3 regions of the Algoriphagus aquatilis genome follow, and region 2 is predicted to be linked to each of the others. Evidence: riboswitches for the same ligand, from Rfam matches in the RefSeq annotation. Region 2 holds a riboswitch; each other region holds the start of a gene.

Region 1 (5,365 bases), on a different contig from region 2:
ACAGACTGCCGGTAAACAGATGGATGAAGAATGTCATGATTGCCTTTAACCAAGTGAAATTGAGTTTGAGGGAAAGTTTCCAAGAAGGAATTCAGAACCTCCCATTGTTCATTCCAGACACTATGGAAGAGATCGCCCAGAAAGTAGGTATGTCTAGGTTGAATCTCTTGGTGAAGTGTTTTTAGGGTTTTGAAGTCGGCGTCATGAACAGGTTCAGGAATGGGAATCCCTGACTTTCGAAAATGTGCCGCTTTTCCAAAATGCAAGTCTGCTATCAAAAGGATTTCTAATTCCTTGATCCATAACACTTTTTTAGCCAATAACTCCAGTGAAAAGCCCTTGAAAGGTACGGTGACACTCATTATTACAAACTACTTCTTATTTCTAAGTCAAAAACAATTTCAAAGCTATTCGTATTTAAGCATATCAAACCGATGTTTTCATGAAAATGCGACAATTTACTTCACTGCTTATCACCCTCATCTTTGCTATTCCAGCTCTATCCTTAGCACAAACTGAAAGCGCGATTTTAGGGGTATGGTACAACACCGAAAAAACGGCTCAAGTCGAAATTCAAAAAAAAGGGACTGAATTTATTGGAAAAATAGTGTGGCTGAAAGATCCCAATCCACAGGGCAAGCCTGCCACCGATAAAGAAAACTCGGACCCCAAACTGAAAACAAGACCCTTGCTAGGCTTGCCACTCCTCACAGGGCTTAAGTATTCTTCAGGGATTTGGAAAGGAGGGGAAATCTATGATCCTCAATCCGGCAAGACCTATTCTTGCGAACTCAAGCTCAAATCACCGGAAATCTTGGAAGTAAAAGGATACCTCGGTTTCTCATTTGTAGGTCGGACTGTCGAATGGACCAAAGTGAAAAAGTAAAAAAAAGCCTGTGGGTTAATCCCACAGGCCTTTATTCTGATAGATCTGAATTTAATTCTCCAAATAAAATGATTTGAGTATGTAGGCCAGCTGCTCAAATTCGATCAGAAAGGCGTCGTGTCCTGCTGTAGAATCGATTTCCTTATACGTTCCTCTTTTCACTTTTTGGCTGATAAACTGTGATTCCTGTGGAAGAAAAAGTATATCAGAATTTACCCCTATAGCCAATACACGGGCTTCAATCTGTGCTAAAGCAGCTTCTACGCCTCCTCTGTTTCTACCCAAATCATGGCTATCCATGGCTTTGGTCAAGGTCCAATAGGAGAGTGCATTGAAGCGGTTGGCCAGTTTTTGACCTTGGTATCTGAGATAGGATGATGATCTAAATCCATCTAGTTTTTCTTCTTGATCACTTTGCTTGATTCTCAAATCAGCTGGAGATCTGTAGCTGAGCATGGCAATGGCACGTGCTGTTTCCAAGCCTTTTTTACCAGCATCTTCCTTCCGATTTCCCCAGGTACAATCAGACTCAATGGCCATCCGCTGGGTTTCGTTGAATCCGATTACCCAAGGAGAGGTTTTAGCTGTAGATGCCAAAATCACGGCATTTTTCAGTTTTTGACCTAAAGTCACTGCCCACTCCAGTGCAACTTGCCCACCTAGTGAACCTCCGATCAGCGTATGGATTTTCTCTAACTCCAGATGAATTCGCAGGGCTTCCAGACTTGCAGCTAAGTCCCTTGGCGTTACTTGGGGAAAGTCATAGAAATAAGCTTCTCCTGTTTCGGGATTGATGCTGAATGGATTTGATGAGCCATAATTGCTTCCCAGAAGATTGGCGCAGATGATGAAATGATTGCCCGGATCAAAGAATTTATCTTCTCCGATCAGTCCGCTCCACCATTCTGCAGCTTTTGAATCTCCTGTCAGAGCATGGACCACCCAGATGACATTGGATTTTTCCGGATTGAGCTGACCATAGGTAGTGTAGGCGAGATGAAATTGAGAAAGAATTTCACCTGATTCTAAGGTTAGAGGCTCTTGGGAATGGAAAATTTCCTGCGTCATAGTCAAGTCTGCGAATTCGCTGATAAGGTTCATTGGGGTAATTAGGAGTAATTAGATTTGGTCAAATGCCTGCTGCAAATCAGCCTTGATATCTTCGATGTGTTCGATGCCAAGGGATAATCGAAGCAGGGTAGGAGTCACACCAGCAGCTTTTTGTTCCTCATCGTTGAGTTGCTGATGCGTTGTAGCAGAGGGCTGAATAATCAGCGTCTTGGCATCTCCTACATTCGCTAAGTGAGAAATCAACTGGAGCTTATTGATGAAATGAGAAGTGGATGCTTTATCGCCTTTGATCTCAAAACTCAGCACTCCTCCAAAACCATGTTTAAGGTATTTTTTGGCAGCATCGTGATAAGGTGAAGAGGTAAGTCCAGGGTAATTTACTTTGGAGACCTTTGGATGAGCTTCCAGCCATTTGGCAATTTCCAAAGCATTGTCCACCGTACGTTGCACTCGAAGGGAAAGTGTCTCGATGCCTTGAAGTAAGAGGAACGAGTTAAATGGGCTAATAGCAGGTCCCAGATCCCGTAGACCTTCTACCCGTGTGCGAATGGCAAAAGCAATATTGGGAAGTCCAAGTGGGTTGTTTTCGCCAAAAACCTCCCAGAAATTCAAGCCATGGTATCCTTCAGATGGCTCTGAGAATTGAGGAAATTTTCCATTACCCCAATTGAAGTTACCTCCGTCTACGATGATACCACCAATGGAAGTTCCGTGTCCACCGATCCATTTGGTCGCTGAAGCTGTCACAATATTTGCTCCATGAGCGATAGGTTGGCAAAGGAATCCACCCGCACCAAAAGTATTATCTACGACCAAGGGTATTCCATGCTTTTTGGCTAGTGCAGCTACTGATTCAAAATCCGGAATGTTAAACTCAGGATTTCCGATTGTTTCCAGATAGATGGCTTTGGTTTTATCATCAATCAGTTTCTCCAAATCTTCTGCTTTGTCACTTTTGGCAAATCGAGCATCAATCCCTAGGCGCTTAAATGCCACCTTAAACTGATTGTAAGTTCCTCCATACAAGTAAGGAGAGGAGACAAAATTTTCCCCTGCCTGAAGAATGTTGTGCAAGGCCAATAGTTGTGCTGCTTGCCCTGAACTGGTAGCTACAGCTGCTACACCGCCTTCCAAGGCTGCAATTCTTTTTTCAAAAACATCCGTGGTCGGATTCATGATCCGGGTGTAGATGTTTCCAAATTCTTTTAATCCAAACAGATTGGCACCATGCTCGGCAGAGTTGAAAACATACGATGTGGTCTGATAAATCGGTACAGCCCGCGAATTAGTTGCAGGGTCAGGAGCTTGTCCGGCATGTAGCTGAAGAGTTTCAAAACGATAGATTGCTGACATAAAATTGAGGTTTAAAGGGTTAAGAATTTATTAGAAAAGAAAGGTTTTGTTAAATCCTGAAAAACACGAAAAGAGCATAGAACCAGAATGATTCAATCTGTCCGATGATCCTGAAGATTTTGATTTTTTGGCTTGAAGCCTAAGAAATTGGAGGAGGTAAAGATGCCTTTTCATCATACGAGGAATTTATAGTTCCAAATGAGACCTTCTCATTTGGCAGGAATTGGCACCTTGGATTTTCCAGGTTGCCAGAGGGTCTTAGAGCCTGTCTCTCGCCTCTTCTTTATAAATCCTCACACTGGAAAAAAGTGAAAGGATGCTGCAAAGAAAAGCCCCTATTTTTGAAAATCAAACAATAGGGGCTTAAATTCTTTTTTGAATTTTTCAGAATTGATCGTCTGAATACCTGAAGACAGGATGAATGTTGTCAAAATCTGGTTTAATCGTAGTTAATTCCTTCACCAATCCATTATCCAAGCCATATACCCAACCATGAATTTCAGGTGACTGGCGGTCTTTCCATGCTTTTTGAATAATTGAAGTCTTCAGTAAATCCTGGCATTGCTCCAGGACATTTAACTCCACAAGACGGTTGACGCGGGCTTTATGGTCTGGGATTGAATCGATCTCTGATTCATAGGTTTTATATACCTCTTTGATATTTCGCAGCCACTTATTGATCAATCCAAAGCTTTGATGGCCCAGGGCAGCTTCTACACCACCACAGCCATAATGCCCGCATACGATGATATGCTCTACCTTGAGCACTTCCACCGCATACTGTAGGACTGAGAGCAAATTCAAATCAGTATGCACCACCATATTTGCGATATTCCGGTGGACGAAAACTTCACCAGGATCGGTTCCCGTGATTTCATTCGCAGGAACACGGCTGTCTGAGCAGCCTATCCAAAGGAATTTCGGTCGCTGCTGATGGGCTAGACGGTTGAAAAAGTCCTTATCTACTTGAAGCTTCTCTTCCGACCAAGCTTTGTTTTGTAATAGTAGTTTCTCGTATGGGTTCATTGGACTTCTCTTAAGTGATAGGTGTATCCTTCTATGGTGATGGTAATATTTTTGGAATGTGCTGAAGCAATGAAATCATTCAAAACCTCTTGAATATCATGATCGATAAATACCGCTTTGGAAGCATTCAAAATCACATAACTTCCTTCAGGTATTTGAGTCAATTCCTTCATCAATGGAGCTTTATTGAGAAAAGAAACATCTTTTTGAAGCTTCACTAAGTAGTTGCCGTTCAGTTCTGTAACGGTGACGGATCGTTGAAAATTGGTTTTCATTACAAAAAACAACCCAACCACCATTCCAATACCAATTCCCACCAACAGGTCTGTCAATAGAATGGCAATTACTGTGAAAAAAAATGGTAAAAACTGGTTCCATCCTTTTTCAAATTCATGAATAAAAATCGAAGGTTTGGCAAGTTTATAGCCTACCATAAAAAGCACAGCCGCAAGGCAACTCAAAGGAATTTGGTTCAAAAATCCTGGAATACTCAACACTAAAACCATTAAAAGTATACCATGAAAAATCGCGGAAAGCTTCGTCCGCGCTCCTGAGGCAATATTGGCGGATGTTCTCACGATCACGGCTGTCACCGGTAGTCCACCGATCAATCCCGAAATTGTATTGCCAATTCCTTGAGCGACCAATTCTTTGCTGGAAGGTGTGATCCGCTTGTATGGATCCATTTTGTCGCCTGCTTCTATGGATAGTAAAGTTTCAATGCTTCCAATCACAGCCAATGTCACGGCCACAATCCAAAAAGCTGAATCGGCAATCAACCCAAAGTCGGGAAAAGTGAGAAGTGAAGGAAGTTGACTCAAACTGGTTAAAGAAGGAATAGAAACCAAATGCTCATCCTTCAATAGCCAATCAGGCTGAACCTTAGCGTATAAACTATTCAATAAAATTCCAGATAAAACAGCCCATAATGCTCCCGGTATTGCTCCGAGCAGTTTGTGATTTTTGACTTGAGGTCTTTCAAAAAATATCAAAATGGCTAAAGCGATCAATACAATTGGGATAGCTCCT
Region 2 (5,365 bases):
GCAGAAGGCAGCAATTTTGCCGCTTGGGGCTTGAGAAGGGAAGATTTTGAAGGTAAGCATCTCAGCGAACTTCAGCTGACTTCTTACGAACAAGTGAGTCAGCTCCTCGATAGGGTCTATTTTGATCGGGAAATTGTCGAGTCGGAATTCTCTCTCAATGGAAGGCACTACCATCGAATAATCCGTCCAATTATAGAAAATGATCAGGTGCAATATGCTCTCAGCATCATTCGGGACATACAGGAGGAGCATAAGGCCAAGCAGGATTTAATCAATTCTGAGGAAAAATACAGGAGCCTGGTGGAGGAATCGACCGAAATAATCTTTTCACTCTCCGAGACATTCATGCTGCAGTATGTATCTCCAAATGTGAAGCAATTCCTGGATTACAGTTCTGAAGAAGTGACTGGCAGAAGTATTTTTGAGTTTTTGAATCCTGATGACCTTGATCAGTTTCGGGTCATGTTGGAGGAGAAGAAAGATCTGCTTTCCTCAACTCAGTTTTTGGAGTTTAGACTTAGACATCGCAATGGTACCTACAGGGTTTTCAGCTCCAATGGTAAACTGATTCAGGACAAATCTGGACAGCAGCGCTTTTACACCGGGATTGCGCGTGATGTGTCAAAGCTAAAAGAAGCAGAACAGGAGCTCAGAATAGCCAAAGAAAAGGCAGAACAGGCGTCTTTGGTCAAGTCGCAGTTTCTATCCGTGATGAGCCATGAGATCCGCACGCCAATGAATGCGGTGATTGGCTTAACTCATTTTCTGATGGAAGAAAATCCACGGCCTGACCAATTGGAAAACCTTAAAACCCTTCAATTCTCAGCCGAGAATCTAATGGCTCTGATCAATGATATCCTGGATTACAATAAGATTGATTCTGGAAAAGTAGAATTGGAGCGAATTTCCTTTGATTTGAGAAATGTCGTACACAGGATTGTTCATTCACATAGTTTTCAGGCTAATGAAAAAAGCTTACGGCTCAGCTGTGAAATCGACGAAGCTATTCCGGAAACTTTGATCGGCGATCCACTTCGCCTCGGGCAGGTAATTAATAATTTGGTTTCGAATGCCGTCAAGTTTACGGAAAGGGGTTTTGTGAGAATTTCGCTTTTAAGAGAAAATGTAAAAGAAGGTAAAACTGAAATCAAATTCCGATTTGAAGATTCCGGAATAGGGATACCGGATGCCAAAAAGAAAAGCATTTTTGAGGCATTCACTCAGGCATCTTCCTCTACTACTAGAAAATATGGAGGCACTGGTTTGGGATTGGCGATAGTCAAACGACTGGTTGAGCTCTATGGAGGTCATATCAAGCTGACAGATAGATCAGGAGGGGGAAGTGTATTTGAATTTTCGATTCCTTTTGAGCAGTTGGTTCAACCAAAACAAGAGGCAGAAAGCTCCACACCTTCCAGCTCTAAATCATTGGAAAAAGCATCCATTTTGGTAGCAGAGGATAATGTGGTCAACCAGATTTTGATCCGTAAATTTTTGACCAAATGGAATGCGGGCCAACTCTTTATCGCAAGTGACGGGAAAGAGGCCTTGGAGATTTTTGAGCAACATTCGTTTGATTTGGTTCTCCTTGATTTGCAAATGCCCGAATTGGACGGTTTTGAAGTGGCTACTTCTATCCGCCAGAATAAGAATCTTGAAAAGTCCCAAGTTCCGATTTTGGCTTTGACAGCAGCATCCTACAATGAAGTAAAAGATGAATTGAATGAGGCAGGATTTGATGATTTTGTACCCAAGCCATTTTCTCCTGAAGTGTTGTATGAGAAAATAAGTAAGGTTTTGAATTCAAAAGATCAGGGTTGAATTTTGGTTTAGCATTAATTTTGTCAAGTAGGAAATGGCCAAATCTAGCCGACCATTTTAAACCAAGTCAATGAATTACCTTAAGCGTATCATTCCTGTTTTTTTGACATTAGCTCTTGCTTATTCTGTTCAAGCTCAAAAACTGATGGAAAAAAGATCCTCGTTTTATGGCTTCACGGGCAGTTCAGGTGCTAAAATCAGACAGTTCAATGAGCTTCTTTCGGATCGAGGACTCTCACCGCTTCGAAATAGATACCGTACCTATGGTTTGGGTTATCAGACTCGAGTTAATGATTTTGTGGTTGGCTTTGAACTGACTCAGCATCAAAGCAAAACCAGTGAATTTGACCAGTTTGATATCAAGTATCGGACCTCCAGAGCTTTGTTGAATGTGGGCTATTCATTGACAGAAGAAGGAAAATTCCAGTTGATTCATTACATGTCCCTAGGAATGGGTTATATGAATTTTCAGATGCTGCCTTCTGAACAAGAATCTGATCTCAATTCTTTTTTACAAAGTCCGCAAAGAGGTTTTATTCTCCGAAAAAATGACATCCAGAAGGGAACAAACGGATTTGGGGATTTTTTGACAGAAATTGGTTTTCAAGCTAGCTATGATTTTGATCTGCCCGGTCGGAAAGAATCATTGGAAATCCTAGCCAAAGTTGGGTATTCCTTCAGTCCCTTTGAGGGAAGTTGGTCCATGAATGGTCTGGCATTTGACAATGCTCAAGCGGGTGCTTTTGTGAGAGTAGGAGCTGGAATTTCATTGCCCGATCGCAATTTTTTCTATAAAGACGCTACAATCGGAATTTCTTTGATCAGGGGTATTCATTTTTCTTCACCGGATAAATTCAATGCTGTATTGGAAGAAAATGGTTATCAGCCGCTACAAGGAAAACCTAGTAACTGGGGATTGCGGATACTTGGCGAAACGGATGGAATGCTCTATGGTGTGGATGTCTTCAATCTTGCGATGGATGGTCGGGCCAGCAATTCTCAAACCCACAGCTTAAACAGTCTTCGAGTTTATGGTAACGGGGGTTATAAATTCTTTCAGTATAAAAACTTTGCAATCGGTGCTATGGCTGGATTGGGATTTGGTAATCTCAGATATACGCTTTCAGCAAATGAAAAACCCGATTTCCCTGAGCTAGTCGAACAACGGTATTTTGATGGGTATCTTAAAACTGCAGGACTGATGGCTAAACCCGAAATTCTTTTTGAATATGGCATACCTATGACGGAAAGAAAGTTTTTTGATTTGGTGATCACGGCTTCGGGAGGGTATGAGGCAGGATTTCCTGGGTATAAATTGGGGGGATTACCGATGACTGATTACATGTCCGCGCCCTTTTTAACCTTTGGAATAGGCTTAAGGCCATAAGGCTGAAAAGCTTTTGTTTTTTCAAAAAAACCAGTCAAGAATTTTCATTTTGTCCCCTAAATCTCCTGTTTATTGAAGATTAGATATTACTTTTGCTTCGGCTTATCGAGAAAGACCGAGGGAAGGGCCCTGCGACGTCTTAGCAACCTGTCTACAAGGTGCTAACTCCCGTTCCGGAAATGCCGGAAATAGATGAGCGGAAGAAAGAATAGTTAGTTATTTTCTCCGTGTTTTGCTCGATTGCCTTTTTGAATTGACTTATTACAAGATGCAAAACCGAACGGAATCCCTCCTTCAATCCATTCAAAACCGAATTTTGATCCTAGATGGGGCCATGGGCACCATGATTCAGCGTTACAAACTCTCTGAGGAAGATTTCAGAACATCTGAGTTGAAGGATCATCCCAAATCGCTAAAAGGAAACAACGATTTACTGTCTTTGAGTAGGCCTGACATCATTAAGGCTATCCATAAGGAATATTTGGAGGCAGGGGCTGACATCATCGAAACCAATACTTTTTCAGGAACCACCATTGCTCAGGAAGATTATGGATTGTCTCATTTGGCTTATCAGATCAATTTTCAGTCAGCCAAATTGGCAAGAGAGGTAGCTGATGAGTTTACAGCAAACGATCCCTCCAAACCACGTTTTGTAGCAGGCGCAGTGGGCCCGACCAATCGTACTGCCTCGATTTCCCCGGATGTCAATGATCCCGGTTATCGAGCGATTACTTTTGACCAATTGGCAGAGGCCTATGCTGAGCAAGTGAGAGGCTTGTTGGATGGGGGGTCAGATATCATCTTAATTGAGACCATCTTCGATACGCTGAATGCCAAAGCTGCATTGTATGCAGTGCAGGAAGTATATGAAGAAAGAGGAATTCCCTTAGATCCCAAAGAAGGCGGAGTGCCGATCATGATCTCGGGCACTATTACCGATGCTTCGGGTAGAACGCTCTCCGGTCAGACTACTGAAGCATTTTTGATTTCCGTTTCTCACGTTCCTTTGCTCTCAGTGGGCTTGAATTGTGCTTTGGGAGCAAAAGAGCTCAGACCTTACTTAAAGGTTCTTTCTCAAAAAGCACCATTCTATGTGTCGGCCTATCCCAATGCGGGACTTCCCAATGAGTTTGGTGCTTACGATCAGGGGGCAAATGAGATGGCGGACCAGGTGCGAGACTTTTTGAGGGAAGGCATGCTAAATATTCTAGGCGGATGCTGTGGTACAACCCCTGAGCATATTAAAGCCTTGGCAAAAATGGCGGCGGAATTTCAGCCACGAAAAATTGAAGAAGAACTAGAAGAGGAGGGAAGCAATGCCTAAGCAGGACTATTTGAAACTCTCAGGCTTGGAGCCTTTGGTTTTCACCCCGACAATCAATTTTGTCAACATCGGCGAGCGAACCAATATCACCGGTTCGAAGAAATTTGCCAGACTTATCCTCAGCGGAAACTATGATGAAGCGCTGGAAATTGCCTTGGATCAGGTGAGAGGCGGTGCTCAGGTGCTCGATGTCTGCATGGATGAGGGGATGCTGGACGGTGAGTTTGCGATGGTCAGATTCCTTAATTTGATTGCTTCCGAACCAGAGATCAGTCGTATTCCCATCATGATCGATAGCTCCAAGTGGAGCATCATCTTGGCAGGTTTGAAGTGTGTTCAGGGAAAAGGGATTGTGAATTCTATCTCCCTGAAAAATGGGGAAGAAGAATTTATACAGCAGGCGAAAACGATCAAGAAGTTTGGGGCTGCCGTGGTCGTGATGGCTTTTGACGAAAAGGGTCAAGCTGATACTTACGAGCGAAGAAAAGAAATCTGCGAGCGCAGCTACCGCATCTTGGTCGATCGGATCAAATTCAATCCTCAGGACATCATTTTTGATCCGAATATTTTCCCTGTAGCTACGGGTATGGAAGAGCATCGCAGAAATGCGCTTGACTTTTTCCTTGCTACCAAATGGATTAAGGAAAACCTCCCGGGAGCTAAAGTCAGTGGTGGGGTAAGTAACGTATCCTTCTCCTTCCGTGGAAATGACCGAGTAAGGGAAGCCATGCATGCTGCTTTTCTTTATCATGCGATTCATCATGGGATGGACATGGGTATCGTCAATCCAACTATGTTGGAAGTCTATGCGGATATCCAAAAGGATCTTTTGG
Region 3 (5,365 bases), on a different contig from region 2:
GGAGATTTGGATATCCTAGTCTTAATGACTCAAGCAAAAGAGGGATTGGTTTTGTTTGAAAATACGGGCGGTGGGAAGTTTAAGGAAAAGCAATTAGTCAGTTTTCAGCCTGCCTTTGGATCAAGCGATTTTAGATTTGAAGACATGAATGGCGACGGGAAAGCTGAACTCATATTGGTCAATGGTGACAATGCGGATCAGAGTCAAATCCTGAAAAATTACCATGGTGTCCGAATTTTTGAACGCGATAACTCAGGTGAATTTGAGGAAAAATGGTTTTATCCCATGCATGGAGCGACTGGATTGGAAGTGGGAGATTTTGACCAGGATGGGAAAATGGATGTGGTGGCCATTGCTTTTTTTCCCGATCGAAATCAAAAACCTCATCAAAACTTGATTTATTTCAAACAGGAAAAGCCTGATTCCTTCCTCCCTTTTGTCTTGAAAGAGCAATTGGAAGATCATTGGCTGACGTTAACCAAGGGGGACCTGGACAAGGATGGAGATGAGGATTTGATTGTGGGGACATTTGCTTTCGACCAGCTCTATCAGGCACCTACCAAACAATGGAGACCCTTTGTAGTTTTGAGGAATCAATTGAAATAAAATTCTGTAATTATCTATTTCATCCAAATTAATAATTTAATATTCGGAATATTTGGCTCTATTTTTTCATTTTTCATTGAAAATCAGTAGCTTCTTTTATCTCTAAGGGGAAAAACTATGGTAAAAAGTTTTCAAGGGGTAAAAGTGGTGGAGCCTAAGACCCCGGCTCAGCCTATTTTGGTGAGAGACCACATGACATCGAAGTTGGTGACTTTTGGGCCTGATGATACGATCGATCAGGTGATGGAAGCCTTGACCAAGCGGAAAATTTCCGGTGCACCTGTCGTGGACGAAGGTGGAGCATTGATTGGGATTATCTCTGAGGTGGATTGCCTTAGGGAGATTATCAAAGGAAAATATACCAATACCGTCCGTTTTCCCGCTAAAGTGCATGAGTTAATGACTCGGGATGTGATGACGTTGTCTCCGGATATGACACTTTTTGATGCTGCTCAAAAGTTTTTGGAGTATCAGATCCGAAGATTTCCTGTATTGAAAAATGGGCAACTGGTCGGGCAGATCAGTCTCAGTGATGTAATTCGGGCCTTTCCCTCTCTCAAACATACCACCTGGTAAAACCAAAAACGCCCCGAAATTTCGGGGCGTTTTTGGTTCGAGCTTATTTTGATTTTTCGATGGCTCTTTCGACATCCTTTAAGATGTCTTCGTAATGCTCCAATCCTACAGAAAGCCGTACCAGTCCGTCGCTGATTCCCACTTGTGCACGTTCTTCAGGAGAAAGTTTGCTATGAGTAGTCGATGCAGGATGCGTAATGATGCTGCGGCTGTCTCCTAAATTTGGAGTGATGGAAATCATTTGTAGCTGATCGATGAAGCGCTGTGCGCGGGCCAAACCACCTTTCAGTGTTAGGGTAATTATCCCGCCTCCAGCTTTCATTTGTTTCAAAGCCAGGTCGTGCTGTGGATGAGACTTGAGAAATGGATAGCGAACTGCATCTAGTTCAGGATTTCCTTCAAAATATTGGGCGATTTTTAGGGCATTTTCGCAGTGTCTGTCCATCCTTACCGCTAGCGTTTCCATGCTCTTGGATAAAATCCAGGCATTAAATGGTGAGATCGATGGTCCAGTATGGCGGGTGAAAAACTGCACCTCTTTGATCAGATCTTTTTTCCCCAAAATCAGGCCGCCCAAAACTCTGCCTTGTCCATCGATATACTTGGTGGCACTGTGGGTGACGATGTGTGCCCCCCATTTAGCAGGTTGCTGCAGGTAAGGCGTGGCAAAGCAATTGTCTACCACGAGGATCAGGTTGTGTGCCGCCGCAAACTTTCCTGCCCATTCCAAATCGATAATTTCCAGGCCCGGATTGGAAGGGGTTTCCAAAAATAGCATTTTGGTGTTAGGCTGCACCAGCTTGTCCCAATTTTGGCAATCCGAAATGTCTCCATAAGTAGAAGTAATACCCCACTTTGGAAATACTCGGGTTAGCAATTGATGAGTCGATCCAAAAAGTGATCGGGAAGCCAAAATGTGATCTCCTTGCTGTAGGAGTGAAGCAATGCTTCCAAACATGGCAGCCATTCCTGAAGCTGTCGCGATTCCGTCTTCGGTACCTTCCGCGCGGCAGACCTTTTCGATCAAATCGGAAGAATTTGGATTGGAATAGCGGGAGTAGATATTGCCTTGAATCTCGTCTGCAAACATCGCCCGTGCTTCCTCGGCGGATTCAAAGGTAAAGCTGGAAGTGATGAAAATGGGTGAGGAGTGTTCTTTGAGATCGGATCGGCGCTGGATGCGGATGGCATCGGTTTCGAAATGAGACATGGGTTTGGTCGGTTTGAATGCTATTGGGTACTTGGAAACTGAAAAAGAATTTCCCCAAAGAAGAAAACCGAACCAGAAAGTGGGGTAGAGTTGAATCTCGCCAATTTATAGTTCCCGCTTTGGGTAGGACTTGGCACCTTTCTCCTTGGCAGGGATGGTTGCCAGAGGGTCATCGAGCCTAGTCTCTCGCCTCTTCTTTATAAATCAGTTGCCTGAAGTGTCACAAAGAAAGAGGGAGAATTGGTCAAATCCAAATCTCCCTTCATTTCAGTCGTTGTATTGTGTCATGGTTTGTGCGATTCCCGCTGTGCAAAAGCCATAAACCATGTCTATGGCTTTATCCATCATGGAAGGCAGTTCGTCAAATTCCTGCTGAGTGAATCTCCCCAAAACATATTCTACTTGCCGTCCTTTTGGGAAATTGTCACCAATTCCCATCCGAAGTCTGGGGTAGTCTTGTCCACCGCACAGTTCTTCGATATTCTTTAATCCGTTGTGCCCCGCAGCACTTCCTTTGGCCCTCATTCGAAGCTTGGCAAAAGGAATGGCCATGTCATCCACCAAGACAAGTAAGTTTTCTTTTGGGATAGCGAGTTCCTTCATCCAGTAGTTGACAGCCTTTCCGCTCAGGTTCATGTAGGTGGTTGGCTTGATCAAATGCAGGGATCGGCCTTTATGTTTGATTTCGGATTTAAAAGCCAAGCGCTCGCTTTTCCAGGTCACACCTTCCTTATCAGCCAAGCGGTCTAGTGTCAAAAAGCCGATGTTGTGGCGGGTGAGTTCGTACTCCGGACCTATATTTCCCAATCCTACAATAAGGTATTTCATGCTGAAGCTATAAGGGTTGATTAGACCTGTCAGGTTTCAAAAACCTGACAGGTCTGGATTCGATCTAGTGTTAAACAAAAAATCCTGCTCATTGCTGGGCAGGATTTGTTGATTTCGGAGTCAGGATTATTCTCCTTTCTTGCCTCTGAGCGCTCTTGGAATACCAATAGTCACGATAGACACATTTGGAGAAGTAAGGATTTCATATCCTTCAGCCTTCAATTCACCTACCTTGAAAGATTTTCCAAGATCAAGGTTGGAAATATCAGCCACGATGAAGTCAGGAAGGTTTTTAGCCAAACCTTTTACTTTCAATCTTCTGGTCTTAAATTCCATTTTACCACCTTTTGCCATACCTGGAGAGCTACCTTCGATTTTCACAGGAATTTCGAATTTGATTGCTTTGTCTTCCGTGTAAGCCATGAAATCTGCGTGAAGCAAGGTTTCACTTACTGGGTGGAATTGTGCTTCCTTCAATACGGCTTTGATGATTCTGCCTTCGATGTTCAACTCAACCAAGTGAACATCTGGGGTATAGATCAAGTCGCGGAAAAGGATCGCTGGGGAATAGAAATGAACTTGCTCAGGGATACCTGGACCATAAACTACACAGGGTACATTACCGGAATCTCTGATTTCGTTCAAAGCGGCACTGTCGAGATTTGCTCTTTTAAACCCTATAATCTCTAGTGTTCTCATATGTATTTGTATTTAAAATTGGTTCTTAAATAAATAATGAACTGATCGATGTGTGTCCTGTGACGGCGTGTATGGCTTTGCCAAACAACTCAGCAACGGTCAGTACTCTAATTTTCGAAGATTGCTGCTTGAGAGAAAGTGTGTCGGTCACGACAAGTTCTTCCAAAACAGAATTTTCAATGTTTTCATAAGCTTTTCCTGAAAGTACTCCATGCGTAACGATGGCCCTTACAGAATTTGCTCCTTTTTCCATGATGATCTGAGCAGCCTTGCAAAGCGTACCTGCTGTATCTACCAAATCATCTACGAGAATCACGTCTTTGCCTTCCACGTCGCCGATGACTTGCATGGATGCTACCTCGTTGGCTCTTTTTCTGTGCTTGTCACAGACGACCATTTCTACCTCGAAGTGCTTTGCAAAGGATCTCGCCCTTGCCACACCTCCCACATCCGGGGCTGCGAAGATCATGTCTTTCAGCCGAAGTGTGCTCAAATAGGGCGCAAATATAGCAGAACCATTCAAATGATCCAATGGGATATCAAAAAATCCCTGGATTTGACCGGCGTGTAAGTCACAAGTCATGATCCGATCCGCGCCCGCCGAGGTAAGCATGTTGGCAATAAGTTTGGCTGCGATTGAAACTCGTGGTCTGTCTTTTCTATCTTGACGTGCATATCCAAAATAGGGAATGACCGCACAGACCTTATAAGCACTTGCTCTTTTCGCAGCATCGATCATCAAGCAGAGCTCCAGTAAATTGTCGCTGGGGGGATTGGTGCTCTGTATGATAAAGACGGTACAGCCTCGGATGGACTCATCAAAACTCGGAGACATCTCGCCATCACTGAATTTCGACATGGTCATTTCACCCAGCTTTTTGCCATAGCTTTTGGCAATTTTTTGAGCGAGTTCTTGGCTGTTTGTGCCGGCAAAGATTTTTACCTCGGACATAGATTTTGCAGGAATTGGTGGTGGAAACGCTTGAAAAGACAGATAAACAAAAGTAATGATTTTTGGAGGACGGGCTAATCTATCAGCAATCTCTCCAAGTAAAAAATGATAAAATGACCTAACTCTTTTTCCACCATGGGTTGATTTGGTTTTTCTGCTTATTGATTCATTTTTCCGATCCTGTAAATTTTCTAAAGGATACGTCTTTTTCACCTGATTGAGTTGAGCAATGCCTTATTTTAGCGTATTCCCTTCAAGGACAATACTTATGAAAAAAACCACCCTTTTCTTGTTGAATCTGTTGATTCTTCCGCTTTGGCTATTGGCCCAAAGTGTGCCCACCCCTAAATCTCACTTTGGGTTTAATGTGGGAGATCCATATATGCTTGCAAACTTTTCCCAAACAGAAGCTTATTTCAAAAAAGTGGATGCAGCTTCAGATCGGGTAAAATATACCAGCATCGGCAAGACTGAGTTTGGAAGGGAACAACCCA

Evidence for each region. A riboswitch is a leader RNA that binds a small molecule or an ion and turns the genes downstream of it on or off. The one in region 2 is predicted to bind S-adenosylmethionine.
Region 1: linked by a shared signal. The riboswitch ahead of ACFPIK_RS03820 (O-acetylhomoserine aminocarboxypropyltransferase/cysteine synthase family protein) and the one ahead of ACFPIK_RS02195 (homocysteine S-methyltransferase family protein) in region 2 are both predicted to bind S-adenosylmethionine.
Region 3: linked by a shared signal. The riboswitch ahead of ACFPIK_RS10130 (trans-sulfuration enzyme family protein) and the one ahead of ACFPIK_RS02195 (homocysteine S-methyltransferase family protein) in region 2 are both predicted to bind S-adenosylmethionine.

The regions. Positions count from the first base shown of each region.
Region 1 is NZ_JBHSKS010000002.1:343,467-348,831, reverse strand. It holds gene pdeM (ligase-associated DNA damage response endonuclease PdeM) at 1-362, opposite strand, end outside; gene ACFPIK_RS03830 (DUF2147 domain-containing protein) at 443-886, shown strand; gene ACFPIK_RS03825 (homoserine O-acetyltransferase family protein) at 938-1,987, opposite strand; gene ACFPIK_RS03820 (O-acetylhomoserine aminocarboxypropyltransferase/cysteine synthase family protein) at 2,006-3,310, opposite strand; SAM riboswitch class I at 3,494-3,602, opposite strand; gene can (carbonate dehydratase) at 3,695-4,336, opposite strand; gene ACFPIK_RS03810 (SulP family inorganic anion transporter) at 4,333-5,365, opposite strand, start outside.
Region 2 is NZ_JBHSKS010000001.1:520,827-526,191, forward strand. It holds gene ACFPIK_RS02185 (PAS domain S-box protein) at 1-1,821, shown strand, start outside; gene ACFPIK_RS02190 (hypothetical protein) at 1,892-3,208, shown strand; SAM riboswitch class I at 3,308-3,407, shown strand; gene ACFPIK_RS02195 (homocysteine S-methyltransferase family protein) at 3,477-4,532, shown strand; gene metH (methionine synthase) at 4,525-5,365, shown strand, end outside.
Region 3 is NZ_JBHSKS010000006.1:213,842-219,206, forward strand. It holds gene ACFPIK_RS10120 (FG-GAP repeat domain-containing protein) at 1-606, shown strand, start outside; gene ACFPIK_RS10125 (CBS domain-containing protein) at 724-1,182, shown strand; gene ACFPIK_RS10130 (trans-sulfuration enzyme family protein) at 1,226-2,392, opposite strand; SAM riboswitch class I at 2,495-2,598, opposite strand; gene pth (aminoacyl-tRNA hydrolase) at 2,660-3,220, opposite strand; gene ACFPIK_RS10140 (50S ribosomal protein L25/general stress protein Ctc) at 3,347-3,919, opposite strand; gene ACFPIK_RS10145 (ribose-phosphate pyrophosphokinase) at 3,945-4,871, opposite strand; gene ACFPIK_RS10150 (M14 family metallopeptidase) at 5,140-5,365, shown strand, end outside.